DNA from 4 places in the Pectobacterium odoriferum genome. Region 1 is predicted to be linked to each of the others. Evidence: predicted binding sites of a transcription regulator. Region 1 holds the regulator's gene; each other region holds the start of a gene.
What was found. The regulator LexA, encoded in region 1, represses DNA repair genes until DNA is damaged. The targets are predictions, from matches to a motif close to TNCTGTATGTACATACAGNA.
Positions count from the first base shown of each region.

Region 2: a site for LexA is predicted at 1,762-1,781, ahead of rmuC (DNA recombination protein RmuC). Genes of this name have one in related genera too.
Region 3: a site for LexA is predicted at 1,705-1,724, ahead of EO763_RS12890 (DNA translocase FtsK 4TM domain-containing protein). Genes of this name have one in related genera too.
Region 4: a site for LexA is predicted at 6,389-6,408, ahead of uvrB (excinuclease ABC subunit UvrB). Genes of this name have one in related genera too.

Region 1 is NZ_CP034938.1:626,169-633,956, reverse strand. Features, by position in the region: gene EO763_RS02805 (glutathione S-transferase family protein) at 1-815, shown strand, start outside; gene EO763_RS02800 (LysR family transcriptional regulator) at 896-1,792, opposite strand; partial or broken gene EO763_RS02795 (pirin family protein) at 1,905-2,604, shown strand; gene zur (zinc uptake transcriptional repressor Zur) at 2,727-3,236, shown strand; gene EO763_RS02785 (CsbD family protein) at 3,281-3,490, opposite strand; gene lexA (transcriptional repressor LexA) at 3,953-4,561, opposite strand; gene EO763_RS02775 (diacylglycerol kinase) at 4,672-5,037, opposite strand; gene plsB (glycerol-3-phosphate 1-O-acyltransferase PlsB) at 5,167-7,680, shown strand.
Region 2 is NZ_CP034938.1:4,662,388-4,670,175, reverse strand. Features, by position in the region: gene argB (acetylglutamate kinase) at 1-169, shown strand, start outside; gene argH (argininosuccinate lyase) at 232-1,605, shown strand; gene rmuC (DNA recombination protein RmuC) at 1,826-3,385, shown strand; gene ubiE (bifunctional demethylmenaquinone methyltransferase/2-methoxy-6-polyprenyl-1,4-benzoquinol methylase UbiE) at 3,706-4,461, shown strand; gene ubiJ (ubiquinone biosynthesis protein UbiJ) at 4,474-5,115, shown strand; gene ubiB (ubiquinone biosynthesis regulatory protein kinase UbiB) at 5,112-6,752, shown strand; gene tatA (Sec-independent protein translocase subunit TatA) at 6,835-7,095, shown strand; gene tatB (Sec-independent protein translocase protein TatB) at 7,099-7,710, shown strand; gene tatC (Sec-independent protein translocase subunit TatC) at 7,714-7,788, shown strand, end outside.
Region 3 is NZ_CP034938.1:2,888,483-2,896,270, reverse strand. Features, by position in the region: gene trxB (thioredoxin-disulfide reductase) at 1-541, opposite strand, end outside; gene lrp (leucine-responsive transcriptional regulator Lrp) at 1,174-1,668, shown strand; gene EO763_RS12890 (DNA translocase FtsK 4TM domain-containing protein) at 1,783-5,304, shown strand; gene lolA (outer membrane lipoprotein periplasmic chaperone LolA) at 5,554-6,165, shown strand; gene EO763_RS12880 (replication-associated recombination protein A) at 6,173-7,516, shown strand; gene serS (serine--tRNA ligase) at 7,620-7,788, shown strand, end outside.
Region 4 is NZ_CP034938.1:3,102,962-3,110,749, forward strand. Features, by position in the region: gene moaD (molybdopterin synthase sulfur carrier subunit) at 1-154, opposite strand, end outside; gene moaC (cyclic pyranopterin monophosphate synthase MoaC) at 151-645, opposite strand; gene moaB (molybdenum cofactor biosynthesis protein B) at 664-1,182, opposite strand; gene moaA (GTP 3',8-cyclase MoaA) at 1,217-2,206, opposite strand; molybdenum cofactor riboswitch at 2,194-2,342, opposite strand; gene yvcK (uridine diphosphate-N-acetylglucosamine-binding protein YvcK) at 2,899-3,831, shown strand; gene EO763_RS13945 (VOC family protein) at 3,807-4,238, opposite strand; gene uvrB (excinuclease ABC subunit UvrB) at 4,267-6,279, opposite strand; gene EO763_RS13955 (hypothetical protein) at 7,044-7,469, opposite strand; gene EO763_RS13960 (hypothetical protein) at 7,506-7,788, opposite strand, start outside.

The sequences.
Region 1 (7,788 bases):
TCGCCTGCCCGTGGGCACACCGCACGTTGCTCATGCGACAGTTGAAAGGGTTAGTCGATCACATCGCCGTTTCGGTGGTTCATCCGCTCATGCTCGATCATGGCTGGACGTTTGGCACCGATTTTGAAGCTGCGACGGGTGACTCACTCTATCAGCACGAATTCCTCTACCAGCTCTACCTGCACGCCATGCCAGACTACAGCGGTCGGGTAACCGTGCCTGTTCTGTGGGATACCGAGCAGCACACCATCGTCAGTAACGAATCCGCCGATATCATCCGCATGCTGAACAGCGCGTTTGATGGCGTAGGAGCAACGGCGGGAGATTATTACCCAGAAGCGCTACGTGCTCAGATTGACGAATTGAACGGCTGGATTTACGACAAGGTCAACAACGGTGTTTACAAAGCCGGTTTTGCGACAAGCCAATCAGCCTATGATGAATCCGCCACGACCGTTTTCGCTGCGCTATCCGATCTGGAAAGCATTCTGGCAAAACAGCGCTATCTGACGGGTGAGCAGTTAACAGAAGCCGACCTGCGGCTGTGGACGACGTTGATCCGTTTCGATCCGGTCTATCACACGCATTTTAAATGCGATAAATATCGCCTGAGCGATTATCCAAATCTGTTCGGTTTTCTGCGTGATATTTATCAGATGCCCGGCATCGCCGATACCGTCGATATGGCGCACATTCGTCACCACTACTACCGTAGCCACGGCACGATTAATCCGCATGGCGTGATTTCGCTGGGTCCAGAGCAAGATCTGAACCAGCCTCACCGCCGTGATAAGACGTTTGTCGATTTATACTAAGGCTTTGTCGATTTGCGCTAAACAGTCGTGAAATACAGAGGCAAGGTGTGGCCCACACCTTGCCGCAGAAAATGCAGAATTTAGGGCTGGTTTAGCAGTTTTGGAATTTCACGCAGGAACCAGGATTTCGCCTCGCCCATGCTGTCTCGCCGCCACGCCATAATAATCTGGCTTTCCATCTGATGCTCTGGCCCAACAACCAGTAAACGGCCTTCGGCAATATCTTGCGCAACCATCTGATACGGCATGGTCGCGACGCCTAACCCAGCCAACAGCGCACGCCGTTTATCATCCAGCGAACTCACCGTCAGACGCTGCTGTTTATCCAACAGTTGTACGGTCAGCACTGGTCGTTCACGCGCGGTATCCGCCATCGCAATACCACGATATTTCACCCGGGTTGCATCCGACAACGGTTCAGGCTCCTGATGAATCGGATGCTCCGGGCTGGCGACATAAACGTTATTCATCGTGTACAGCTTGCGGGTATTCATTTCAGAAGACGCGCGAAAATGCATGTCCGGCGCAATCACGATATCGGCGCGCCCTTGCTCAAGGCGCTCCCACGCCCCCGCCAGTACTTCCGTCAGAATCGATACCTGAGTATTGGCTTTAAGCGCCAGTTTATCGATTAATGGGAAAATCCGCTGAGTCGGAATCAGCGCTTCTGTCACAATCGTCAGATGCGTTTCCCAGCCGCGTGCCAGCGCCTCTGCATCCGTCGTGAGTTTATCCGCAGCCTCCAGCAGGATACGTCCGCGTTCCAGCAGCATCCGTCCGACATTCGTGAATTTAGTACGATGTCCAGAACGATCGAACAGCACAACATCTAACTCTTCTTCCAGTTTCTGCATGGTATAGCTCAGTGCCGAAGGCACCCTACCCAGCTCATCTGCCGCAGCGGCAAAGCTGCCACGGCGATCGATCGCATCCATCACCCTCAACGCTTCCAGCGTCAATGCTCGTTCTTTCGCCATCTTCGTACTCATTCAGGAATTTTGAACATACCCACCAGATTAACTAGCTAACAATCCAACGTCCACACAATTACTATCGGTTTAATAAATAATTCTCTGGGGGATAAAAATCATGATCACACGAAGAGCAGCGGGGCAATGTGGCCAGGCCGACTATGGCTGGTTGCAGGCGCGCTATACCTTTTCTTTTGGTCACTATTTTGACCCACAGTTGCTGGGCTACGCGTCTCTGCGCGTGCTCAATCAGGAAGTATTGGCACCGGGAGCATCATTCCAGCCGCGAAACCTACCCACGGGTTGATATTCTGAACATTATTCTTCAGGGCGAAGCGGAATACCGCGACAGCAACGGTTGCCACATTCAGGCGAAAGCCGGAGATGTGCTGCTGCTCGCGACTCAGCCAAATGTCAGCTATAGCGAACATAATACCAGTGCCAACAAACCGCTGACGCGTCTGCAATTATGGTTGAATGCCTGCCAGACCCGAGAGAACAGCCCGTTACAGCGCATGGGCTTGAATTCAGCCAACCATACGCTGCTTGCCTCACCAGAAGGTGAACACCATAGCCTGCAACTGCGCCAGCAGGTTTGGGTTCATCATGTCGATCTCCAGCAGAATGAGCAAAGCACAATCGCGCTACAGGGAAATCAGGCATACCTCCAACTGATCCACGGTTCAATGGCGGTAAAAGGCAATCAGAACAGTGAAACACTACACTGCGGCGACGGCGCCTTCATTAAGGAAGAAACAGCGTTGGCACTACAGGCAGAGTCGCCGTTGCGGGCGCTGCTCATCGATCTGGTCGTGTAGCGCTTCTGTCCGTTGTTTTTGCAGAGAATTGTTTTCGTAGGAAAACGCCGCCAGTTCGGCGTTTTTATTCAGTCGTGGTAAGATATCCGCCTTGTTCCTCAATGCGTCAGGGTGATATGACAATGGATTCAACCAAACAGGACAAACTTCTTGCCCAGGCTGAACAGATTTGTCAGCAGCGCGCTGTGCGTCTCACACCACAGCGGTTAGAGGTTTTACGCCTTATGGCACAGCAGTCCGGTGCTATCAGCGCTTATGATCTGTTGGATCTGCTGCGCGTTTCCGAGCCTCAGGCCAAACCGCCGACCGTCTATCGCGCGCTGGATTTTCTACTGGAACAAGGCTTCATTCATCGCGTCGAATCAAATAACAGCTACGTGCTGTGTCACCATATCGAAGACCATAGCCATACATCTGCCCTTTTCATCTGCGATCGCTGCGGACAGGTCACGGAACGTCAAACCGAAGGTGTGGAAGAGACGCTGCGCAACCTGGCACAGCAATCGGGATTTACACTGCGCCACAGCGTTGTGGAAGCACACGGATTGTGTGGCAGCTGTCAGGAAGTCGCCTCATGCAAGCAGCCGGACCATTGCGACCACGACCATACGGTTCCCATTAAAAAACGATAGCCCTGAGGGCTATCGTCTCTTTCAGCGAAGAAGCATCACGTTTGCTACCAGTGATATTTGTGGTGCTCTTCCCAGTGTTTCACTTCTTTTTCTGCCGCTTCTTTTGCGTACCCGTAACGCTCCTGGATTCTCCCCACCAGTTGGTCACGTTTACCTTCGATGACCGTCAGATCGTCATCCGTTAATTTGCCCCATTGCTCTTTCGCTTTACCTTTAAACTGTTTCCAGTTACCGCTGGCTTGGTCTTTATTCATAAGAATCTCCGTACCTTAGGTGAATTGTGCATAAAAAAATCGTGGCTAACGACTTATGCGTCAGTTTCAGATAAATAGATTTATTCAGTAAGCAGCATCATAGCTATGTGAACCATGACGGTGCTCTTCGCCACTGTCTCCCTTGACTACCGAGCTATCTGCATGTGATGGCTAATGATCAATCGATAAACGATCAATCAAGATAAAAATGCTTACCTTGATAGAAATTATAGTCGAATATTTCAATTAATATGGAAAGTCAGAAATCTGTGACTAGAGCGAACGTTGAGAAAGAGAAAACCACCGCAAAAAGCAGTGAAAAAACAGAGGGTAATGGGGATCGTAGAAAATGCGCGCGAAATGTAACTAAATATATGCGACGAGCAGATTGACACGCTAAACGATGAATACAGAACATGATGCACTGACCCAGACAGACGAGCAGTGCATCTCTGCGAACGGTTAGCTCCAATCGCTGTTACGAATCACGCCAACCGCTAGGCCTTCTATCGAAAAGCTTTGCTGACGCAGGTCGACAACAATAGGGGCAAACTCTTCATTTTCAGCGAGGAGGTGCACCGTATTGCCCTGCTTTTTCAGGCGCTTCACTGTCACTTCATCGTCAATACGCGCGACGACAATCTGACCGTTGCGCACATCTTCTGTTTTATGCACGGCCAGCAAATCGCCATCCATAATACCGATATTTTTCATCGACATGCCGCTCACCCGCAGCAAAAAATCAGCGCTGGGTTTGAACATCGCAGGGTCAACCTGATAGTGACATTCGATATGTTCCTGTGCCAGTAGCGGTTCACCTGCGGCCACGCGACCAACCAGAGGAATACCCGTCTCTTCTTCCATCAGCAGACGAATACCACGAGAAGCGCCCGATACAATTTCAATCACACCTTTACGCGCCAGCGCTTTCAGATGCTCTTCAGCTGCATTGGGAGAGCGAAACCCCAGTTGTTGAGCAATTTCTGCGCGCGTTGGCGGCATTCCGGTTTGCGCAATATGATCGCGGATCAGGTCATAAACCTGCTGCTGCCTTGCTGTTAATACTTTCATTCCGCCCCCTGGTTGTTTATACAGTCTTGCTGTGAGTATATACAGGTAAGGCACAATTGGGAATGACGATATCGGCAAAGCCCCTGACTTTTACTCATTTATGCGCGCCGTCAGGCAAAATGTTGCCAGAGAATACAGCCCCACACGACAGCGGCTAACAAGATGGCAACAAAGACAGCGGCCGACCCGATATCTTTCGCCCGACCGGATAATTCGTGATGCTCAGGCCCAATGCGATCGACCACAGCTTCAATGGCGCTATTCGCCAGCTCAAACAGCATAATCAGTACCACAGACCCGATCAGCAGCAGTTTTTCGACCAGCGTAACTGGCAGTAAACACGCGATAATGACGCCGACAAGGGTCAGTATTGTCTCCTGACGAAATGCCGCCTCATGCTGCCACGCCTGCTTCAGCCCCTTAAAGGAATAACCGGTCGCCTTAATAATCCGGGTTATCCCCGTTGCTTTATTCATTTATTCTCCATTATTTATACGCTAAATAATTCGCATTTTAACGCACCTACGTTGTCTCATCACCACAGATCTCCGGCGCAGTTTCTGGTATCCTTGCGGCGCATTGCTAACAAGAGGCTCCACGTTGTTATGTCAGGTTGGCGTAAAATTTACTATAAATTATTGAATCTCCCACTGAAATTGCTGGTGAAAAGCAAAGTCATTCCCGCAGATCCCGTGGTCGAGTTGGGGTTAGATCCCTCACGTCCTATACTCTATGTTCTGCCTTATAACTCTCAGGCGGATCTCTTGACGCTACGTGCGAAATGCTTGGCATTGGGGCTACCCGATCCTTCGCTACCGTTCGAGTTCAATGGCGTCGAACTTCCTAGCCACGTCTTTATTCATGACGGGCCGCGCGTCTTCCGCTATTACGTTCCCAAGCAGAAATCCGTCAAGCTGTTCCACGACTATCTGGATCTGCATCGTGCCAATCCAGATTTAGACGTACAGATGGTGCCGGTTTCCGTGATGTTTGGGCGCTCTCCGGGCCGGGAAGGCCACTCTCAGGCTGCACCACACCTGCGATTGCTCAACGGTATCGAGAAATTCTTCGCCGTCCTGTGGCTAGGCCGCGACAGCTTTGTCCGCTTCTCCAGCCCAGTGTCGCTACGCTATATGGCGACCGAGCACGGCACTGACAAAACCATAGCCCACAAACTGGCACGTGTCGCACGTATGCATTTCTCCCGCCAGCGTTTGGCGGCAGTTGGACCGCGCTTGCCGGTGCGCCAGGAGCTGTTTAACAAGCTGCTGGATTCCAAAGCGATCAAGAAAGCCGTCGACGATGAGGCGCGCAGTAAGAAGATTTCTTATGAGAGAGCGCAGCAGAATGCGATTGCGCTGATGGAAGAAATCGCCGCCGATTTCTCCTACGAGGCTGTGCGTCTGTCGGATCGCGTATTAAGCTGGACGTGGAACCGCCTTTATCAGGGGATTAACGTCCACAACGCCGAACGTGTTCGCCAACTGGCACAGGATGGTCACGGCATTGTCTATGTGCCCTGCCACCGCAGCCACATGGATTATCTGCTGCTGTCCTACGTCCTGTACCATCAGGGTTTAGTGCCGCCACACATCGCCGCAGGCATCAACCTTAATTTCTGGCCAGCAGGGCCAATCTTCCGCCGTCTTGGCGCGTTCTTTATTCGCCGTACCTTCAAAGGTAACAAGCTGTATTCCACGATTTTCCGTGAATATCTGGGTGAGCTGTTTGCCCGCGGTTATTCGGTTGAATACTTCATGGAAGGCGGACGTTCACGCACGGGCCGCCTGCTAGAGCCGAAAACCGGTACGCTGGCGATGACCATCCAAGCCATGCTCAGAGGCGGTACGCGCCCTATCACGCTGGTACCGATTTATGTCGGCTATGAACATGTGATGGAAGTCGGCACCTATGCGAAAGAGCTGCGCGGTGCGGTGAAGGAAAAAGAAGGTTTTATGCAGATGGTGCGCGGTTTGCGCAAGCTGCGTAATTTGGGTCAGGGTTATGTGAACTTCGGCGAACCACTCCCGCTGACAACCTATCTGAATCAGCATGTTCCGCAATGGCGTGATGCAATCGATCCCATCGAAGCACAGCGTCCAAGCTGGCTAACGCCGACGGTGCAGGATATCTCTATGGATATCATGGTGCGCATCAATAATTCTGCGGCAGCAAACGCGATGAACTTGTGCTCTACGGCCTTGTTAGCATCGCGCCAGCGCTCACTGACGCGCGAACAAATGCACGAACAGCTGGATTGCTATCTGCAGTTGCTGCGTCAGGTTCCTTATCATAAAGATATTACGGCACCGAAGAAGACAGCAGATGAACTGCTGGAACACGCGCTGGGCATGAACAAGTTTGAAGTAGAGAAGGATAGCATTGGCGATATCATCATTCTGCCGCGCGAGCAGGCGGTACTGATGACGTACTATCGCAATAATATCCAGCATCTTTTAGTCTTGCCGTCACTGATCGCCAGCATCGTCATCCATCATCGCCGGATTACGCTTGACGAAGTCGTGCGACAGATCACGCTGGTCTATCCGCTGCTGCAAGCCGAGCTGTTCCTGCACTATTCCAAAGAGCAATTGCCAGGCGTGCTGGAAACGTTGGCTAACGAACTGATTCGACAAGAGCTGCTATGTAGCCGTGACGGTCAATTAGCTATCAATCCGCCACGCATCCGTACGCTGCAACTGCTGTCAGCAGGCGTGCGTGAAACGCTGCAACGCTATGCGATCACGCTGTCCTTGCTGTGCGCAAACCCAGCAATCAACCGTGGAACGTTGGAGAAAGAAAGCCGGAACATGGCGCAGCGCCTGTCCGTTCTACACGGCATTAATGCGCCGGAATTCTTTGATAAAGCGGTGTTCTCAACGCTGGTCGCAACCTTACGTACAGAAGGATATATCACCGACAGTGCGGAAACGGCGCAAGGCGATATCGTGGCAATCTACAATATCCTCGGCGATCTGATCACCCCGGAAGTTCGGTTAACTATCGAAAGCGCCAGCTCATCTGCTGAAATGGAAGCCAACAATCAGTTGGGAACCGACGGTCAGATAGAAACCAATGAACCAGCAGTAGAAAACGTGGAAGAGACAAAGCAGGCGTAGCCGGACAGGAGTCACGGGAAAATGGCGGATAACACGCCGCCATCAAGCCGTAGATGCGTTTGGCATGACAAGCATCTCAGAGCATTCCACCATAAAAAAAGCAGCGAG
Region 2 (7,788 bases), 960 kb from region 1:
GTTGATCGCTCAGGGCATCATCACCGACGGCATGATTGTTAAGGTCAACGCCGCGCTGGATGCCGCGCGTGCGCTGGGTCGTCCGGTTGATATCGCCAGTTGGCGTCATGCCGAGCAGCTACCTGCGCTGTTCAACGGTGTGGCGATTGGCACACGTATTCTGGCGTAAGTCGTTTCTGGGTATGGCATGATGCGATACCAACGTGAATTATATTTTTGGGAGTAAGGGTTATGGCTTTGTGGGGCGGTCGGTTTAGTCAGGCAGCAGATCAGCGTTTTAAACAATTTAATGACTCACTGCGGTTTGATTACCGTCTGGCGGAACAGGACATCGTTGGCTCGATCGGCTGGTCGAAAGCACTGGTGACGGTCAATGTGCTCAGCGAGCAGGAACAGCAACAACTGGAACAGGCGCTGAATGCGCTGCTGGTTGAGGTACAGGCTGATCCTGAGATGATCCTGCAAAGCGATGCAGAAGACATTCACAGCTGGGTTGAACTGCGTCTGATTGAGAAAGTCGGCGATTTAGGTAAAAAGCTGCATACCGGTCGTAGCCGTAACGATCAGGTTGCGACGGATCTGAAACTGTGGTGCAAGGCGCAGATTGTTGAACTGCTGCTGTCGGTACGCCAACTGCGTCAGGCGCTGGTTACGACGGCGGAAGCGAATCAGGATGCGGTGATGCCGGGCTACACCCACCTACAGCGCGCACAGCCGGTGACGTTTGCGCACTGGTGTCTGGCCTACCATGAAATGCTGGCGCGTGATGAAAGTCGTCTGGAAGATACGCTGAAGCGTCTGGATGTCAGTCCACTGGGCTGCGGTGCACTGGCAGGAACGGCTTATCCAATCGACCGTGAGCAACTGGCGGGCTGGCTGGGATTTGCCTCGGCCACGCGTAACAGTCTGGATACGGTTTCCGATCGCGATCATGTACTGGAACTGCTGTCTGATGCTTCGATCGGCATGATCCACCTGTCGCGCTTTGCCGAAGATCTGATCTTCTTCAACAGCGGTGAAGCGGCGTTCGTTGAGCTGTCTGACCGTGTGACATCAGGTTCTTCCCTGATGCCGCAGAAGAAAAACCCGGATGCGCTGGAGCTGATTCGCGGTAAATGCGGTCGCGTACAGGGCGCGTTGACCGGCATGATGATGACGCTTAAAGGCCTGCCGCTGGCGTATAACAAAGACATGCAGGAAGACAAAGAAGGGCTGTTTGACGCGCTGGATACTTGGCACGACTGCCTGATGATGGCGGGTCTGGTGCTGGAAGGCATTCAGGTTAAGCGTCCGCGCTGTAAAGAAGCGGCCGAGCAAGGCTACGCGAACTCGACAGAGCTGGCGGATTACCTGGTCGCGAAAGGCGTTCCGTTCCGTGAAGCGCACCATATCGTGGGCGAAGCGGTAGTTGAAGCCATTCGTCAGGGTAAAGCGTTGGAAGCGCTGCCGCTGGCCGATCTGCAAAAATTCAGCGCTGTGATTGGCGAGGATGTGTACCCGATTCTGGCATTGCAATCCTGTCTGGATAAGCGTGCGGCACAAGGTGGCGTGTCACCACAGCAGGTTGCTAAAGCGATTAGTGATGCGAAGCAGCGCTTAGCCTAAGTTGCCCTCTTCTGCTTCAGTTCCCCCAACGTGGTGTTTCACGCTGGGGGGATTTCTGCGTTACCGATCTGATTCTTCTGCAAATTATCGTCTATCCCTGTTCATATGGAATGCGGCTCGCATTTTTCTGCTCAGCGTCTTCCCCACCGGAATTGTTTCTGGACATCCATACAGTATCATTTTACCTTGACCGACAGCGTGAAAGGCCTGCGGAGGCAAAGTGGATATCAGCATATTTTATGGTCTGGGCGGCAGTGCGGTCGGGCTACTGGTCGGGTGGTTGGTTGCCAGCTTGATTCATCAGCAGAAGCTGTCGCAGCATGACACCGAACAGCGCTTGCTGGCGCAGACATTGCAGCAGACTCAGCAGTCGCTCAGCGAACAACAGCAGGCAAAGCTGCAGGACGAACAGCGGCTGCGGCAAAACGAGCTAGAGCTGCGCACGGTTCACGCTCAACTCTCTGCCAGCCATGAAAAGCTGCAACAGCTTACCTCACTCCGTGAAGAGTGCGTGCAGTTAAATCAGGAACTGCGAACGCTGCGTGAAATCAATAGCGCGCAGGAAGCGGAGCTGCGGGAAGTCACCATTCGGTTGGAAGAAACCCGTATGGCGGCGGAAGAAAAGCAGCGGCTGCTGGCAAACAGCGAACAGCGGTTGACGACGCAGTTTGAGAATCTGGCGAACCGGATTTTTGAACACAGCGGTCGTAAGGTGGATGAACAAAATAAGCAGAGTCTGGATAAGCTGCTGATGCCGCTGCGTGAGCAGCTTGATGGGTTCCGCCGTCAGGTGCAGGACAGCTTTGGTGCGGAAGCGCGCGAACGTCACACGCTGGCGCATGAAATCCGCAATCTGCAACAGCTGAACGCGCAGATGGCACATGAGGCCATCAACCTGACGAAAGCGCTGAAGGGCGATAACAAAACGCAGGGTAACTGGGGTGAGGTGGTGTTAAGCCGCGTGCTCGAAGCCTCTGGCCTGCGGGAAGGCTACGAGTATCAAACACAGGTCAGTGTGCAGACGGGGGCAAATAGCCGCCTGCAACCGGATGTCATTGTGCGTTTACCGCAGGGCAAAGATGTCGTGATCGATGCCAAGATGTCGCTGGTGGCCTACGAGCGTTATTTCAATAGTGACGATGACGCAGAGCGGAGTGTGGCGCTGAACGAACATTTGCTCTCGGTTCGCAGCCATATTCGGCAGTTGAGCAGCAAAGATTATCAGCAGCTTCCGAGGTTGCGTTCGCTAGACTACGTGCTGATGTTTATTCCGGTCGAACCTGCCTTTCTGGTTGCTATCGATCGCCAGCCCGAATTGATCAACGAGGCGTTAAAACACAATATTATGCTGGTCAGCCCGACCACGCTGCTGGTGGCATTACGCACCATCAATAATTTATGGCGCTATGAACAGCAGAGTCGCAACGCGCAGCAGATCGCTGAAAAAGCGTCGCGGCTGTACGATAAGCTGCGGTTGTTCGTAGACGACATGGAAGCGCTGGGGCTGAGTCTGGATAAAGCGCAGGGCACTTATCGTCAGGCGATGAATAAACTTTCCTCTGGGCGTGGTAACCTTATTGGCCAGGCTGAGGGGTTCCGTGCGCTGGGCGTAGAAATTAAACGCACGATCAGCCCGTCATTAGCAGAAAAAGCAACGGCCCATGAGCACGCTGAACGCGATGAATTACCGGATTCCGTAGCACCCGACGCTGTTTCACCAACCGTGAAAACGGAGGGCGAAGAAGGGGAAACTCCTTTCGCTACCCGTACCCAATCCTAAATAATTCGAGTTGCGTGACAAAACGTTAGCATTTTGAACAACGCAAGGCGTTGGCCCGTTAGGGCGAGCCTCATTTATGCGCCTCGTAGCGCGGCAAGCGCACGAGTCCTCAGGAGCTTACTCAAGTAAGTGACTGAGGTGAGTCAGTGAAGCCAACGCACAAGCAGCTTGAAGTATGACGGATATAAATAGGTATGGATTTCGCGGGCTTGGGCACCAGGCTATGTGAAATTAGTGCAGTGGGGTTTTTATACGGGTCTGGTACACTCTTACCATAAATGGGTAGACCCGAAATTTGACTGAAATAGTAGGCGGATAAGATGGCAAGTGAGCAGGAGAAAACGGCCGACTTTGGTTTTCGGACTGTCGCCAAGGATGAAAAAGAAGTCATGGTGGCTGAGGTTTTTCATTCTGTAGCAGCAAAGTATGACTTGATGAATGACCTGATGTCCTTTGGTATCCACCGTGTCTGGAAGCGTTTCACTATCGAATGCAGTGGCGTTAGACGTAACCAGCGTGTTTTGGATCTTGCCGGAGGAACAGGGGATTTAACTGCCAAATTTTCCCGCATGGTTGGTGAAGGTGGTGAAGTCATTTTGGCGGACATCAATGCGTCTATGCTGAAAGTGGGGCGCGAGAAACTGCGTAACAAAGGCATTATCGACAACATCAATTACGTGCAGGCTAATGCAGAAGCGCTGCCGTTCCCTGATGACTTCTTCGACTGTATTACTATCTCCTTTGGTCTTCGTAACGTGACGGACAAAAACAAAGCGCTACGTTCGATGTACCGCGTTCTGAAGCCCGGCGGTCGGTTGCTGGTGTTGGAGTTTTCCAAACCGGTGATTAAACAGCTGAGCACTGTTTATGATGCTTATTCATTCCACATCTTGCCGAGGATTGGCGAAGCCGTGGCAAGTGATGCCGGAAGCTACCGCTATCTGGCGGAGTCCATCCGCATGCACCCCGATCAGGAAACGCTGAAAGGGATGATGAGCGACGCCGGTTTTGACAGCGTTAATTATTTCAACCTCACTGGTGGCATCGTTGCGCTGCATCGTGGGTTTAAATTCTGATTGGAAATACCAATGCTGATAACGTCTTTTCTGACTGCTACGCTAGAAACCGCGCTGAATCAGCTGCTTTTTCACGATACTGTTTCTTGCGATCGTGGTTTTTCGTGTGATCGAAGTATGAAGTCTGCCCGCCAGCGCTTACAGGGGAAAACACTCCAGATCGAGTTGGCTGAACTGGATGTGCCCTTGGTGCTGGTGTTCAACGAACAGCGGCTGGACGTTATCAGCCAATGGGGCGAACCTGCGGATTGCTGCCTTAAAACACGCATTCCGGTTCTGATGAAATTACGCGATCGTCAACAGCTATCGTCGCTGATGCGCAGCGGCGAGCTGGTGATAGAAGGCGATATTCAAGTCGTTCAACAGTTCATCGTGCTGTTTGATCTGGCGGAGTTCGATCCGGCGGAGTGGTTGTCCCCTTATCTGGGCGATATTGTTGCTCAGGGTCTTACCCAGACGGCACAGAAAACCCTGAGCTTCCTGAAACGATCTCTACATCAGCAGCAACATTTCCTGTCCGAGACGTTAACGGAAGAGTGGCGACTGGCTCCGGGAAAACTCGAAAATGCCTGGTTCCATGAGGAAATTGTTGCGTTGGATAAATCCGCCGATACGTTGTCCGAACGGCTGGCGAAGCTGGAGGCTTTACGATGACGCCCAGTGAATTACGCCGCCTTTACAGCATTGTGCGTGTGCTGTTGAGCTATGGTCTAGACGAGCTTATTCCTAAAATGCGACTGACGCTTCCGTTACGTGTGGGTCGTCGTCTGCTGTTCTGGTTACCCAATCGTCACCGTAATAAGCCTTTAGGGGAACGTCTACGTTTGGCGCTTCAGGAACTGGGGCCTGTGTGGATTAAGTTCGGACAAATGATGTCTACACGCCGCGATCTGTTCCCGCCCGCTATCGCCGATCAGCTAGCGATGTTGCAAGATAAGGTTGAGCCGTTTGACGGCAAACTGGCGCGCGAACAAATTGAGCTGTCGATGGACGGAATCCCTCTTGAAGAGTGGTTTGACGATTTTGATATTAAACCGCTGGCCTCTGCCTCGATTGCGCAAGTTCATACCGCGTGCCTGAAAAGTACGGGAAAAGAGATCGTTATCAAGGTCATCCGCCCAGACATTTTGCCTGTCATCAAGGCGGATATGCGTCTGATGAAACGCCTGGCGGGTTGGTTGCCTCACCTGTTGCCGGATGGTCGCCGCCTGCGTCCGCGCGAAGTGGTGCTGGAATATGAAAAAACGCTGCTTGATGAGCTGAATTTGCTGCGAGAAGCGGCAAACGCTATCCAACTGCGGCGTAATTTTGAGAACAGCCTGATGCTGTATGTGCCGGAAGTTTATTCGGATTATTGCAGCGAAAGTATGTTGGTGATGGAGCGAATCTACGGTATTCCTGTTTCTGATGTCGACGCGCTGAAAGCCAATGGCACGGATATGAAGTTACTGGCAGAACGCGGCGTTCAGGTTTTCTTCACGCAGGTGTTCCGCGATAGCTTCTTCCATGCAGATATGCATCCCGGCAATATCTTTATCAGCTACGAGCACCCAGAGGACCCGCAATACATCGGTATTGATTGCGGTATCGTCGGTTCGTTGAATAAAGAAGATAAGCGCTATCTGGCTGAGAATTTCATCGCCTTCTTCAACCGTGATTATCGCAAAGTTGCCGAACTGCATGTGGATTCGGGCTGGGTGCCTCCAGACACCAATGTTGCAGATTTTGAGTTTGCTATTCGTACGGTTTGTGAGCCGATCTTCGAGAAGCCGTTGGCGGAAATTTCGTTCGGCCATGTATTATTGAATCTGTTTAATACGGCGCGTCGCTTCAATATGGAAGTACAGCCTCAACTGGTGTTGCTGCAAAAAACGCTGCTGTATATTGAAGGCGTGGGTCGGCAGCTTTATCCGCAGCTCGACCTGTGGAAAACCGCCAAGCCGTTTCTGGAGAGCTGGCTGAAACAGCAGGTCGGTTTACCTGCTGTCTTCCGCGCGCTAAAAGAAAAGGCACCGTTCTGGGCTGAAAAATTACCGGAAATTCCCGAGCTGTTTTATGACGGATTGCGTCAGAATAAGATGTTAAAACAAAGCGTCGATAAGCTGACTCACGAGCTGAGAATGCAGCAGGCGCGCCAAGGACAATCACGATATCTTTTGGGTATTGGCGCAACGCTGCTAATCAGTGGTACGTTGTTACTGGTCAGCCGTGTTGAAGCTGATATGGTTCCCGCTGGGTTGATGGCGGCAGGGATCGTCGCTTGGATTATCGGTTGGCGTCGAACTCGTTGAAGCAGATCATGATGCACGCCAGAATTACCCGGTATAATAACGAGAATTCTGTCGTTCCCCTTTTTGAAAAGAGGTAAATGTTATGGGTGGTATTAGTCTCTGGAACCTGTTGATTATCGCAGTCATCGTCATCTTGCTGTTCGGAACCAACAAGCTGAGAACGCTGGGGTCGGATCTGGGAGCATCCATCAAAGGCTTTAAGAAAGCGATGGGTGACGATCAGCCGTCTACTAGCCCAGACAAAACACAGCCAGATGCTGATTTCTCTACCAAGTCTATCGCTGACAACCAGTCAGATGTCAAGCCGGGCGAAACGAAGAGCCAGCATAAAGAGCAGGTGTAATCTGTGTTTGATATCGGTTTTGGTGAACTGCTATTAGTGATGGTTCTCGGCCTGATTGTCCTCGGGCCGGAGCGTTTGCCTGTGGCAGTCAGAACGGTTGCAAGCTGGATCAGGACGCTGCGTTCACTGGCGTCTACGGTTCAGAATGAGCTGTCGCAGGAGCTGAAACTCCAGGAGTTTCAGGAAAGCCTGAAGAAAGTCGAAAAAGCCAGTTTGCAGAATCTGTCGCCGGAGTTGAAAGCCTCAATGGATGAACTCAAAGAGGCGGCAGAAGCGATGAAACGTGGCTATACCGAGCCATTGTCACCGCAGAAATCAGATGATCACCAAAAGTCAGATGATCATAGCGCGTCAGATGGTCATAGTGCGACGGTGGAACCGCAGCGCAATACCCCGCTAAACGATCCTGAAGCGGCCTACGATGGGGTGATCGAAGCGGAAACCGCAGTACGTCCTGCAGACAGCCAGCAGAAGCCTGAAAACGCTGCTGCTAAACATCACTATGATGGCCGCAATGCCACAAGTGATGATGTTGTTGTCGGCAACGATAATGTCAAACCTGAGCAGTCCCAGTCTTCTGCTGTTTCTGCCCGCCAACCGAGCGATAGTCGTTAGTTTATGGCCGATGAAGATACTCAACCGCTAATTAGCCACCTAATTGAGCTACGTAAGCGGCTATTGAACAGCATCATC
Region 3 (7,788 bases), 2.3 Mb from region 1:
ACGTCTCGCGACGGTGGATCAAATGCACTTCCGCAGCGATGTTAGACAAATACAGCGCTTCTTCAACCGCGGTATTCCCGCCGCCAACCACGGCGACTTTCTGGTTACGGTAGAAGAACCCGTCACAGGTTGCGCAGGCAGAAACCCCTTTGCCTTTAAACGCTTCTTCAGATGGCAGGCCAAGATAACGAGCCGATGCCCCCGTGGCGATGATTAGCGCATCACAGGTGTACTCTGCACTATCACCGAATAAACGGAAGGGACGGTTCTGCAAATCAACACGTTCAATATGATCGAAGATCACTTCAGTATTGAATTTGGTCGCGTGTGCGTGCATACGTTCCATTAACAGTGGGCCAGTTAAATCATCGGCATCACCTGGCCAATTTTCTACTTCGGTCGTGGTCGTCAGCTGACCGCCTTTTTCCATACCCGTGATTAATACTGGCTGTAAATTCGCCCGTGCAGCATAAACAGCGGCAGTGTAGCCAGCCGGGCCTGAACCCAGAATCAATAACTTGTGATGTTTAACAGTACCCATGCTTTCCTCATTTCATGACGGCGGATAATGTTCATATGAACGGTTTTTACGAAAACACGTTTCCTTACTACGAACAATTTACCTACAAACAATTTATGACTACGTACAATTTATGACTACGAACAGTATCTACCACGGACAATGCGAACGATTGTAAGGAAATTACAAGAGTAAAAAAAGTATGCAGAAAAGTTGCTGACTATTTGTTTAATCGTTAATGACGATGGAGACGACAAATCGCTGAAAAATCAGCCACATTCATAAGTAAAATGATTGAAGTCACCTCGGCGGATGGCTCTGGCTTATCCAATCTGGCAGTTTCTTCTGATTTTCGTTGTTTTGCTTTGACAATCGGCTGTGCATTTGCGAAAACATCTGGGTAAGAGGAAATTTTTTGTATGTGAACAGTTAAAAGCTCGGCTTTTTATTCGTTTTTGCGCAGGTAGTAGGCCTTTGGGCCACGGATATGACGTGATGGTCTTTTCGCGGGTGAGCAATACGTAGGGCGAGAACGAGAAGTTAATGACTGTTGATATACAAAATAGGCAGCGTGTCTTCTTTAGGGTATCTCTGATACATGAGGTCTATCGGGGTAAAGCGGGTGCAGGGAAAAGTGAAGAGAGACAATAATAATGGTAGACACTAAAAAACGGCCAGGAAAAGATCTCGATCGTATTGATCGTAACATCCTGAACGAATTGCAAAAAGATGGGCGTATTTCCAATGTCGAGCTTTCCAAACGTGTAGGGCTGTCGCCAACACCTTGTCTGGAACGTGTGCGTCGTCTGGAAAGACAGGGTTTTATTAATGGCTACACAGCGCTGCTAAACCCACATTATCTGGATGCGTCACTGCTGGTTTTTGTTGAAATAACGCTAAACCGCGGCGCGCCTGATGTGTTTGAACAGTTTAACTCTGCGGTGCAGAAACTGGAAGAAATTCAGGAGTGTCATCTGGTTTCTGGTGATTTTGACTACCTGTTGAAAACGCGTGTGCCGGACATGTCTGCTTACCGTAAGCTCCTGGGTGAAACGTTGCTGCGTTTACCGGGTGTAAACGACACCCGTACCTACGTGGTGATGGAAGAAGTGAAGCAAAGCAACCGTCTGGTCATTAAGACGCGATAAACGTGTGGGTGCAAAACCCGATAAATTCAGCTACACTCCTGTGAATTTATACAGTCCCAGCGCCGGGTTTTCTCGGCGCTTTGTCATAAACCTTACAGGCCCCTGGAGAGACTCTTGAGCCAGGAATATACAGAAGATAAAGACGTTACCCTGAAAAAGCTCAGTGGAACACGTCGTTTGCTTGAAGCGATTTTAATCGTTGTGGCACTTTTTGCGGTTTATCTTAGTGTCGCACTACTCAGTTTCAGCCCCTCCGATCCCAGTTGGTCACAGACTGCATGGCATGAGCCTATCTACAACTTTGGTGGTGTGGCGGGTGCCTGGCTGGCGGATACGCTGTTCTTTATTTTTGGTGTGCTGGCCTACGCCATTCCGCCCATTATGTTATCCCTGTGCTGGGCTGCTTTCCGTCAGCGTGATAACCAACAATCTATTGAATATTTTACCTTTTCACTTCGCCTGATTGGGACATTGGCGCTGATCCTGACCTCTTGTGGTCTGGCTGCGTTGAATATTGACGATCTCTACTATTTTGCTTCCGGTGGTGTTTTGGGAAGCCTGTTGAGCAGTTCAATGATCCCACGTTTCAACAGCATGGGGGCGACGCTGATTCTACTGTGCGTGTGGGGCGCAGGGTTAACGTTGTTTACTGGCTGGTCATGGTTAACGATCGCTGAAAAAATTGGTGCGGGTGTATTGGGCTGTCTGACGTTTATGTCAAACCGTTCACGCCGTGATGAGGACTACCGTGAAGAGCACGATCGTGAAGAAGATGAACGTGATGTGCTTAACCTGCGCCACGATGAGGCCTCTGGTGAGGTAGTAACACAACAGCGTGATGATGATGACGTCCTGTTTTCTGCGCCTTCCGTTGCTGATGCGATAAACGACACGGCGGCAGACACTGAGATAGTGGAGTCATCACCGTTAACTGAGAACGCGCCGACAGCGACACACCCAGCGATCTCCGCTGAAGCGCCAGTGGCAGGGTCACCATTGTCTGATGTGGTAACGCCTGACTCTGCATTACCAGGAGCCGCATTCTTTGGCTCATCGTCTGGCATTGTGCCGCCTGTTACCCCATCTGCGATTGATTCGACACCGTCGCTAAATCCACCGCTGTATTCGTTTGACGTCCCTGAAACGCCCGCGATCGCAACCTCACCTGAGCTCCATAGCAGTGTGTATGCACCTTACGGAAATAGTGATGGAGAGAGTGCCGTACCGCCGGTTGTCACGGCACCAGTGGTTCAACCGTTTGCTGAACCACCACAGCCTGCGCGTGATACGGATTCCAATGTGAATAACACCTTTATGCCTGCGTTCAGTGCCGATGGGGATGATAACCCGCAGATTAAACGTGGCGTAGGACCGGAACTGCCGCGTCCTAATCCGGTACGTATTCCTACTCGCCGCGAGCTGGCGTCATACGGAATCAAACTGCCGTCGCAGCGGCTGGCGGAAGAGCAAGCAAGGTTACAGGCGCAGAACGGTAGCGTAGAAACGGAATTGGCGAATGATGTGTATCAGGAAGAGACGCCGGATGACATCGCCCAGCAGGAAGCTGCATTGCAGCAAGCATATCTGGATCAGCAACGTCAGCGTTATGGTGATGAGTACCCATTACAGGACGACGATGAAGACGCGCTTCTGCAAGCGCAGCTAGCCAGAGACTTCGCGGCACAGCAGCAGTCACGTTATAACGCCAGCGCATTGCAGCACGATGAGGAAATCCCTGCTCCGACTGCACCACCTGTGGTCAGTGAGCTCGTTCAGCCAAACCCTGTAGTACCACAGATAGTACCACAGATAGTGCCACAAATGGCGCCGCAAACAGTGTCGCAAGTGACGCCGCATAATGATTTTTCATTCTCACCATTCAGTGCGGAGAATGAACGTGAGCCTGAACCGCATACATTCAGTGAATCCACGTATACACAGCCGTCCTATCGTGCTGAACCCGATCTTCCACCGATGCATGCCGGTGAAGATGACGACGAGCGCAGCCCGTTGACGTTTAGTCAGCCAGCGCAACCGACGTCAGCACCTGTTGACGTTGCGAAACAGGAGAATGCGCCATCACATCATCCGGCAATGGATGGTTTGATTCACCCGTTCCTGATGCGTAACGAACAGCCGTTGCAGAAACCAACGACGCCGCTGCCAACGCTGGATTTGTTGACTCCACCTCCGGCTAGCGAAGCGCCTGTTGATAATTTCGCATTGGAACAGACGGCGCGACTGATTGAAGCACGTCTGGCTGATTTCCGGGTAAAAGCCGATGTGGTCGATCACTCTCCTGGGCCGGTGATCACGCGGTTTGAATTGGATCTAGCGCCGGGTGTTAAAGCGGCTCGTATATCGAATTTATCGCGCGATTTGGCACGCTCACTGTCGGTTGTCGCGGTGCGTATTGTTGAGGTTATCCCCGGCAGACCGTATGTCGGACTGGAATTGCCGAACGCGCATCGCCAGACGGTTTATCTGCGAGAAGTACTGGACTGCGATCAGTTCCGGGATAATCCATCACCACTGTCGATTGTGCTGGGTAAAGATATTGCGGGCGAGCCTGTCGTTGCCGATTTAGCGAAAATGCCACACCTGCTGGTTGCGGGTACGACGGGGTCGGGTAAATCGGTCGGCGTCAACGCCATGATCATCAGTATGTTATATAAAGCCACGCCGGAAGACGTACGCTTTATCATGATTGACCCGAAAATGCTGGAGCTCTCGGTGTACGAAGGCATTCCGCATTTGTTGACGGAAGTCGTGACCGACATGAAAGATGCGGCCAATGCCCTACGCTGGTGTGTCGGTGAAATGGAACGCCGCTACAAGCTGATGTCAGCGCTTGGCGTACGTAATCTGGCGGGATACAACGAACGGGTAATGATGGCAAATGCTATGGGGCGTCCGATCCCCGATCCGTTCTGGAAGCCGGGTGACAGTATGGATATGACGCCGCCAGTGCTGGAAAAACTGCCCTATATTGTTGTTATGGTCGATGAATTTGCTGACCTGATGATGGCGGTGGGTAAGAAAGTTGAAGAACTGATTGCCCGACTGGCGCAAAAAGCGCGTGCGGCGGGGATTCATCTGGTGCTGGCGACGCAGCGTCCTTCTGTTGACGTCATCACCGGGCTGATCAAGGCGAACATTCCGACGCGTATCGCGTTTACCGTATCCAGTAAGATCGACTCACGGACTATCCTCGATCAAGGTGGCGCGGAGTCGCTATTGGGGATGGGGGATATGCTGTATATGGCGCCTAACTCTTCTATACCTGTCCGTGTTCATGGCGCTTTTGTGCGCGATGAGGAAGTTCACGCTGTTGTTCAGGACTGGAAAGCGCGCGGTCGCCCTCAATATATCGATAACATTGTCAGCGGTGGCGACGATGCTGAAGGCGGAAACCTCGGTCTTGATGGCGATGAAGAACTCGATCCGCTGTTCGATCAGGCTGTAGAGTTTGTGGTCGATAAGCGGCGTGCATCCATCTCTGGCGTACAGCGTCAGTTCCGAATCGGCTATAACCGCGCCGCGCGAATCGTTGAGCAAATGGAGGCGCAGGGTATCGTCAGTTCTCCAGGGCACAACGGTAACCGTGAGGTATTGGCACCGCCATCAATGGAATAAACATGCTGTACTGATTGACGTCACTCCACGATAAGGGCTGCGCGAGCAGCCCTTATGCAAAGAAGCGTAAAAGCGGCAATAAGCAGATAATTCACCTATCACCGTCCGAGTGGGTTCAGATAACATAGATCTATAGATAACGTAGCTCGACGAATAACACCGATCTGTAAAGAACATAGGCGCTAGGCAAAGCGTCTGACCTCGATAGATGAAGGTTCGTTATATTAAGAAATTCAAAGGATTATGCGTATGAAAAAGTGGTTAGCTATCAGTTGCCTGATTGCAGGTGTTACCTCAACCGCTGTCTATGCGGACGCGGCAAAAGATTTGCAGGGTCGCCTCAATAAAGTAAACAGTTTCCACGCCAATTTCAGCCAGAAAGTCACCAGCGCTGACGGCGCAGCGGTGCAGGAAGGGGAAGGCGAACTGTGGTTGAAACGTCCGAACCTATTTAACTGGAAAACCACATCACCTGACGAAAGTACGTTGATTTCTGACGGCAAAACACTGTGGTTCTACAATCCGTTTGTTGAGCAAGTCACGGCAACCTGGCTGAAAGATGCGACAGGGAATACGCCGTTCATTCTGATTACGCGTAACGATGCCAGCGACTGGAATAAATACGATGTGCGTCAGAAAGGCGATGATTTTGAGCTTACGCCGAAGTCAGCGAGCGGCAATCTAAAGCAGTTCGCGATTAATGTGACGACAAACGGCACAATCAAGCAGTTTACCGCGACGGAACAAGATGGGCAGCGAAGCACTTATGTGCTGAAGAACCAGCAAAACGGTGCTGTTGATGCCGCGCAATTCACGTTCACACCGCCGAAAGGCGTCACGCTGGATGACCAGCGTCAGTGAGGCCTGAGTGAGCAATCTGTCCCTGGATTTTTCCCATAATGAATTCCAACCGCTGGCCGCGCGTATGCGGCCAGCGACGTTGGCACAGTATATCGGTCAACAGCACCTGTTAGGTGCCGGTAAGCCTCTGCCACGGGCCATTGAGGCAGGGCAGTTGCACTCAATGATTCTCTGGGGGCCGCCAGGAACGGGAAAAACCACGCTGGCAGAACTGATTGGGCATTACGGGCAGGCGGATGTTGAACGTATTTCTGCCGTGACGTCCGGTATCAAGGAAATTCGTGAAGCGATTGAGCGTGCCCGACAAAATCGCAATGCAGGGCGCCGCACTATTTTGTTTGTCGATGAAGTCCATCGTTTCAACAAAAGTCAGCAGGATGCGTTTCTGCCACATATTGAAGACGGAACGATCACCTTTATTGGTGCGACAACGGAAAATCCCTCTTTCGAACTCAATTCCGCGTTGTTATCTCGCGCCCGCGTCTATTTGCTAAAAGCGCTGACGGCGGAAGATATCGAGCAGGTCTTGCAGCAGGCAATGAGCGACAGCGAGCGAGGATACGGCGGACAGAATGTTGTCCTGCCTGCCGAAACCGCGCGAATGCTGGCCGAATTGGTTAACGGCGATGCCAGACGTGCACTGAATAGTCTGGAAATGATGGCGGATATGGCGGAAATCGACGCTCAGGGCATGCGTATTCTGACGTCGGCACTCCTCAACGAAATCGCTGGCGAGCGTAGTGCTCGCTTTGATAACAAAGGTGACCGCTATTACGACCTGATTTCGGCGTTGCATAAATCGGTAAGAGGCTCTTCGCCGGATGCGGCGCTTTATTGGTACGCCAGAATCATCACCGCCGGTGGCGATCCGCTGTATGTTGCGCGACGGCTGTTGGCGATTGCGTCGGAAGATGTCGGCAATGCGGATCCGCGTGCAATGCAGGTCGCTATTTCCGCCTGGGATTGCTTCACTCGCGTTGGCCCGGCAGAAGGGGAACGCGCTATTGCTCAGGCGATTGTTTATCTGGCCTGTGCCCCTAAAAGTAACGCCGTCTATAGCGCCTTTAAAGCCGCGATGCAGGATGCGCGCGAGAAACCAGACTATGATGTTCCCGAGCATCTGCGTAATGCGCCTACTCGGTTGATGAAAGAAATGGGGCTCGGCGCAGAGTATCGCTACGCGCACAATGAACCCAATGCCTATGCCGCTGGCGAGAGCTATTTTCCGCCGGAAATGGCCGATACGCACTATTACGCGCCGACCTCACGCGGCCTTGAGGGCAAAATTGGTGAAAAGCTCGCCTGGCTTGCCACTCAGGATCAAAATAGCCCGACAAAACGCTACCGTTGAACTAAACGTTGCGGTAAGGTTATTACGGTATTTTCTGAAACCGGCCGCGTAGCGCGCCGTGTCCGCCACCATTTCATTTGATAATCATAAGCACAGGATTAGCATGCTCGATCCCAATTTACTGCGTAATGAGCTAGACGCAGTCGCCGAAAAGTTACTGGCTCGCAGAGGCTTTAAGCTGGATGTTGAGACCCTGCGTAAGCAGGAAGAACGTCGTAAAGTATTGCAGGTAGAAACCGAAAACCTGCAGGCAGAGCGTAACTCCCGATCGA
Region 4 (7,788 bases), 2.5 Mb from region 1:
GCAACTTGCCCGCTTCCAGCGCCAGCGCCCAGCGCGCGCCGCGTTGACATAGCGCCTGTCGGACGTCCTCTACGGTGGCATACTCGGCAGGCAACGACAGGCTGTCTGTCTCGATCAGTTCACGGACTTGTGCAAAAAACAGAATCTTGATCATGCTCCCTCCGCCGTAAAGTCGCCGGATTTGCCGCCGCTTTTCGCCAGCAGACGCACCGGACCAATCACCATGTCTTTCTGCACGGCCTTGCACATGTCATAGATGGTCAGCGCAGCAACAGAAGCCGCCGTCAGCGCTTCCATCTCTACGCCGGTTTTCCCTGTCAGGCGACACACGGATTCTATCCGAACCCGATTGTGCTCCGGCTGCGCTTCCAGCTCGACAGCAACTTTGCTCAGCAACAGCGGATGACAAAGCGGAATCAGTTCCCAGGTGCGTTTCGCCGCCTGAATCCCAGCGATGCGCGCGGTGGCGAACACGTCGCCCTTGTGGTGACTGCCAGCGATAATCATCGCCAGCGTCTGCGGTGCCATTTCAACGAAAGCTTCCGCGCGGGCTTCACGCACGGTTTCAACTTTGGCGGAAACATCTACCATCGCGGCTTCGCCAGCGGCGTTAATGTGGGTCAATTGTGGCTTAAGTGATGACATAGTGAATAAGGCTTACCATTAAGAGGATTTTTTCACGTGCGGGTAAAAATTGCACGGCTTCTGGCGCGCATCCAGCTGTTCCTGAATGATGCGTTCCCATGCGGTTCGACAGGCGCGAGTCGAACCCGGCATAGCGAAAATTACCGTCTGGTTAGCCAGACCGGCAAGCGCGCGGGATTGCAGCGTCGCCGTGCCAATATCTTCGTACGACACCATGCGAAACAGCTCGCCGAAGCCTTCGATTTCCCGATCGAACAAGACGCCGATGGCTTCCGGCACCACATCCCCAGCCGTAAAGCCCGTCCCGCCATTAATCAAAATGCCTTGCACCTCATCGCTGGCAATCCACGCCGAGATCTGTGCCCGAATCTGGTACAGATTTTCTTTCACGATGGCGCTGTCGACAATGCGATGTCCTGAGGACTGCGCCGCTTCGCGCAGATAGTCGCCAGAGGTGTCATCTTCCGCCGTACGACGTTCGGACACGGTTAGAACCGCAAGATTGAGAGAAACGAATTCGCTGCTGACTTTGCTCATGTCAGGCTCCTTTAAGAATCAGTGATGTCGCGGATTAGCCGCCGATAAATGACAGGTTTTGCGTGATGCCACTATTCCCTTCATGCAGGAAATGGGTCTGCTTTTTCGCCGATAGCCCGCCCGAGATACGCATTTTCAAATCATCGAGGTGACGATCGTCGACCAGCAAATCACGCAGCGGAATGCCCTGTTCGCCAAAGAGACACAGATGAAGATTCCCTATGGCAGAGACTCGCAGGCGGTTGCAGCTCAGGCAGAAATCTTTCTCATACGGCATAATCAGCCCGATTTCTCCCTGATAGTCGGGATGGCTGAACACCTGAGCCGGGCCGTCGCTGCGTGCACGTTGCTGCTGCTGCCAGCCTTGTTGCAGTAGTTGCTGGCGGATCACCTCACCGGAAACGTGGTGACGGCGGAACACGTCGCCCCCTTCCCCCGTTTCCATCAGTTCAATAAAGCGTAGTTGAATCGGGCGGTGTTTAATCCAGTCGAGGAAAGTTTGCAGGCTGCCGGCGTTAACATCGCGCATCAGCACCGTGTTGACTTTGACCTTGGCAAAGCCACAGTCAAAGGCCGCATCAATGCCGTCCATCACCTGCCGGAATTTATCCTGCCCGGTAATCGCATGAAACTGGCGTGCATCAAGGCTGTCGACGCTGACATTCAGCGCCGTCAGGCCTGCATCTCGCCATTGAGCAACGTCGCGAGCCAAACGGTAGCCGTTGGTGGTTACCGCCAGCGTGCGGATAGCGGGGTTTTCACGGATTGCCGCAATGATATCGACAAAGTCACGGCGTAAAGACGGTTCACCACCGGTGAGGCGGACTTTTTCCGTCCCTAATTCGGCAAAGGCGCGGCTGACACGACGAATTTCATCGAGTGATAAAAAGCGATGTGGATTCGTACCATTGGCCTGATAGCCATCCGGCAGACAGTAGGTACAGCGAAAATTGCAGACGTCTGTAATAGACAGACGCAAATAGTAGAACTTGCGCGCAAACGCATCAGTCAGTTGACTCACCATAAACACCTTTCCAAATACGGGAGATGCAGGCATTTCTGCCTCGCACCCTGGTGACCGCGAAGGCCACGGCCAAGGCACCGTATCACGCGCAACAAGCGCATCACTTAGGCACCAAGGCTAGGAGTTTGATTCCTATCAGTTATCCGTTAAACAGCCGCGAGATAACCGCTCAAGAATCGTGATTTCATTTAGCAGTCTACTGCGAAAAAGCACAGTCAACCACTCTCAAAATCGGTATATAATTAAATATATATCGAATTTTCAATATCTTATGGTGCACAGCATACGGAAAAATACGCGACAGAAATTGTCTCAGGTCATGCCTGCGTGAGGATTTTTCGCGTTTTAAGGTGAAATCAGCTACCTTAGCGACAATTCTTATACCCTAAATAATTCGAGTTTCAGGACAAACGTTAACGTTTGAACAACGCAGAGCGTTGGCCCGCTAGGGCGAGGCTTATTTATAAGCCTTGTAACGCGGCAAGAAAAGGAATCCCGATGAGCTTACTCAGGTAAGTGATTCGGGTGACTGACAAATCTGCCAGAGGCAGGTTTGAACGCTGCTTGCAGCGGCCCCAACGGGGCGAGGTACACGTAAGTGTGCCGAGTAGCGCAGCCAACGCACATGCAACTTGAAGTATGACGGGTATACACGTTATTCATATTACTCTGGCTCATCCATAAGGTTTTCTATGCGCAATCGCACGTTGGCCGACCTCGACAGGGTTGTCGCACTCGGAGGCGGGCACGGTTTAGGTCGTGTGATGTCTTCGCTCTCTTCCCTGGGTTCACGGCTAACCGGCATTGTCACGACGACAGATAACGGCGGTTCAACGGGCCGCATCCGTCGTTCTGAAGGCGGCATTGCCTGGGGCGACACCCGCAACTGCCTGAATCAACTGATTACAACGCCCAGCGTGGCATCCGCAATGTTTGAGTACCGGTTTAACGGTAACGGTGAACTTGCCGGACACAATCTGGGTAATCTAATGCTAAAAGCGCTCGACCACCTGAGCGTGCGTCCGCTGGAAGCTATCAATCTGATTCGCAACCTGCTCAAGGTAGACGCGTTTTTAATTCCGATGTCCGAGCATCCTGTCGATTTGATGGCGATTGATGAACAGGGCAACCCCGTTTATGGTGAAGTCGAGATCGATCAGTTGGCAGCCTTGCCGCAGGATTTGATGCTGTATCCAACGGTGCAGGCCACGCGCGAGGCGATTGATGCCATCGCAAAAGCCGACCTGATTTTGATTGGTCCCGGCAGCTTTCTGACCAGCCTGATGCCGCTGCTGTTGCTGGAGGATCTGACACAGGCACTCCGCCGCACGCCCGCCCCTATGGTGTACATCGGCAATCTGGGCAATGAGCAGAGCAACCCCGCAGCCCGCCTGACGCTGGTGGAGAAGCTATCCTGGATTGAACACAAGGTAGGGAAACCCGTGGTTGATGTCGCGATTGTCGGTCCAAAAGTCGATATCAGCCAGATCGGCGATCGTCTGGTCGTGCAGCAGACGCTGGCCGCAGAAGATGTTCCCCACCATCATGACCGTGAGTTACTGCGTCAGGCCATCGAACGTGCGCTACAGCTGCTGGGATCTCAATCCCGCAGCCATGGCGTATAAGTCACACCAATCAGAATGCCTTCGGGACTCAGGAAACGCGTGACCTGCTGTCCCCAAGGCTCAAGACGGTTTTCCACCAGCAACGCATAGCCTTGCGCTTTCAGCGTGCTGGTCGCCTCCACCATGTCAGCCACTTCGAACTCCAGCCAGCTTTGCGGTTCAGGAAGATCCGCAGGCCAACTTTCGTGCCCGAAACAGGACTCGCTAGCCTGTGAGAGCGGCCACAGCGCGAAATGCTTCACGCCCTCCATTTCATCGCTCACCAGATAGTCGCTCCCTTCCGCAACGGGCTTCAATGGCAACTTCAGCGTATCAACATAGAGCGCATGGCTGGCAGAAAGGGATTTCACAATCGGCCCAAAACCTGCCACAAAAAGCACCTCAACACCCGGTATAGTCTGATCCATCATTGATCCTCAGTGAGCGCTTGCATCGTTAGGATACAGCGATAAATTGTGCGCGCAGTGCCTGCACTTCATCGCGCAGGGCGGCAGCCTCTTCAAATTCAAGGTTCTGTGCGTGCGTCAACATTTTGCTTTCCAGCTCGCGGATTTTCAGCTCCAGCGCCTTCGGCGTCATCAGTTCATAGCGTGCTGCTGGCTCCGCCGCTTTGCGATTGCCACGCCCTTTGCCTTTGTTCGTCGGCCGACCCAGTTGCAGAATATCGGAAATCTTCTTATTGATGCCCTGCGGCACAATGCCGTGCTCGGTGTTGTAGGCTTCCTGCTTCTCGCGGCGGCGCTCCGTTTCACCAATCGCTTTCGCCATCGACGCCGTAATCCTGTCGCCATAGAGAATAGCTTTACCACTCAGATTACGCGCTGCGCGGCCAATCGTCTGGATCAGGGAACGTTCAGAGCGTAGGAAACCCTCTTTATCGGCATCCAGAATCGCCACCAGCGACACTTCTGGCATATCCAGCCCTTCACGCAGCAGGTTGATCCCAACCAGCACATCGAACTCGCCAAGACGTAAATCACGAATGATTTCCACTCGCTCGACGGTGTCGATATCCGAGTGCAGATAACGTACCCGCTCGCCGTGTTCTTCCAGATATTCCGTCAGGTCTTCCGCCATGCGCTTGGTCAGTGTGGTCACCAGTACCCGCTCATTAATCGCGGCACGCAGACGAATTTCGGAAAGCAGGTCATCCACCTGTGTCGCAACAGGTCGTACTTCGATGATCGGATCGAGCAACCCAGTGGGGCGCACCACCTGATCGATCACTTCACCGCCCGATTTTTCCAGTTCATAGTTACCCGGCGTCGCAGACACGTAAATTGTCTGTGGAGCCAGCGCTTCAAACTCTTCAAATTTCATCGGTCGGTTATCCAGCGCTGAAGGCAGCCGGAAACCGTATTCAACCAGCGTCTCTTTACGCGCGCGGTCGCCACGATACATACCGCCGATCTGGGGCACAGTAACGTGGGATTCATCAATAACCAGCAGCCCGTCCGCAGGCAGATAGTCAAACAGCGTCGGTGGCGGCTCACCGGGACCACGACCGGAAAGGTAGCGTGAGTAGTTTTCGATACCGGAGCAGTAACCCAGTTCGTTCATCATCTCCAGGTCAAACTGAGTGCGCTGACTCAACCGCTGCTCTTCCACCAGTTTGTCATTAGCCAGCAGCACCTTTTTACGGTCGGCCAGTTCAACCTTGATGTCTTCCATCGCCTGCAAAATACGCTCACGCGGCGTGACGTAGTGCGTTTTGGGATAGATGGTATAGCGCGGCACCGTTTGGAGAACGTGACCCGTCAGCGGGTCAAACAGCGACAGCCGTTCCACTTCTTCATCGAACAGTTCAACGCGCAGCGCAATTTCATCAGATTCCGCAGGGAAGATATCGATCACCTCACCGCGCACGCGGAACGTACCGCGCTGAAACGCCTGATCGTTACGGGCATACTGCAATTCGGCCAGACGCCGCAAAATAGCCCGCTGGTCAATCAGCATCCCTTGCGTCAGATGCAGCATCATTTTCAGATAGAGATCGGGATCGCCCAGACCATAGATCGCGGATACCGAGGCCACGACGATGACATCGCGTCGCTCCAGCAGCGCTTTTGTCGCGGAAAGACGCATCTGTTCGATATGTTCGTTAACCGATGCATCTTTTTCGATAAAGGTGTCCGAGCTGGGAACGTAGGCCTCTGGCTGATAATAATCGTAATACGAGACAAAGTACTCGACGGCATTATCGGGAAAGAATTCTTTCATTTCGCCGTACAGCTGGGCTGCCAGCGTTTTATTTGGTGCCAGCATCATCGTCGGCCGATTGAGGTCGGCAATCACATTGGCGATCGTGAACGTCTTACCTGAGCCCGTTACCCCGAGCAGCGTTTGGTGCGCTAACCCGTCTTCCAGACCCTCTTTTAAACGACGAATGGCCTCAGGCTGATCGCCTGCCGGTTTAAAGTCGGAATTCAGTGTAAATACTTTACTCATCGTTAAGCACGCTACTTATCGTTATTACCCATCGCGCAATGCGAGGTTCGTGGGTGGATACTCAGAACTTTATTCTGAATCCCAATGATGAAATTCGCCACCGCAATGATACTGGATATAAAAACAGCATCAAGGAAATTATCGCTGGATTGGATGATTAATCGACAAATGAATTTGCTAGCACATCCCTCTTCAATCTACCAGATAAAATCATCGTGATTTATCCCCAGATTTGGTAAAAATGTAACATGCGGGGATGAGCGGTGACGCTAATTTATGCAACTACACCCCATTGATGTTCAAGACGCTTGATTTTACTTAAGCATATGATAATAAATAGATTAGAAAAACCGTGGAGAATAGCGCCAACCCAGCGACAACCCGCGCCAGCTCTCGGTTAGGACGCGTTGTCTATCCATAATGCACATAGTTATCCACAGAAATGGTGGATAACTCCCACAACACCGCATCAGCACTGAGTTAGAGAAATACCCGCTTCATTCGCGATCCCCCCTGATATGGATTTTCTTCACACTCTTTCTGTGATTTATCGCATAAGTATTAGACGGAAAAAGACTAAAAACAGCAGAAGGCTAAATCGCAACAATTCAGGCATAGCGGGGAGTTAGGGGAAAACTCAAGAAGGTTTTAGCTATTAATCGGCATAAAAATGTAGGTTTTACACTCATGAAACAGATGGTGGTAAAAAACAACAAAAACCGTTGCGTGATTAAACGCAGACGAAGGTTTGCCAACAGTCACCATCACAGTTGTTTTGGCAGTACAACCTCCACACCAACCCTTTTTCCCTTAGCGTCGACAAAAATCACTACCGTTTTTGTTTTATCCTTGCTCAGCCATTCTTCGCCGTTTCCCTCCACCTTCTCAAGGGTACAGCCGATGGAAATAAGGTAGTCTCTCAATGAGGCAATATCCGCGGTGTTTTCAAAATATACTGCGCTCACTTCCGATGCAGGGCCCTCTTGAGGTGCTTTCACAAACTGATAAACCGCCGATATACGAGGTACACCTTTGACGATATCGTCAGTAAGCTCTTCGTAGAGAGCTTTGTCTTCCATAGTGTAATGTTTACTTTCAAGATCGAAGCCTGAAAAAAACCACCACAGCAACCCCGCCGCTATGATACAAGCCATACCCAAGTCACACAGAAATCGATATAGCGTCGCCATTTATCCTCCCCAAAAGCACTCATGTCCCCCAGTTCATCACCACCACGACGGTGGCGGCAATCGAATTTCCAAACCCACTGTTTTTCCCTTTGGGTCGACAAAAATCGTTATTGCTTTGGTCTTATCCTTACTTAGCCAGTTTTCGACATTTACTTCCGTCCTATCAAGGGTACAACCGATGGAAATAAGGTAGTCTCTCAACGAGGCGACATCCGTGGTGTCTTCAAAATACACCGCGCTCACTTCCGATGCCGATTCCTGTGGTGGATAGTAAACAAACCGATAATTTGTCGAGATGCGCGGCGCGCCTTTGACAATA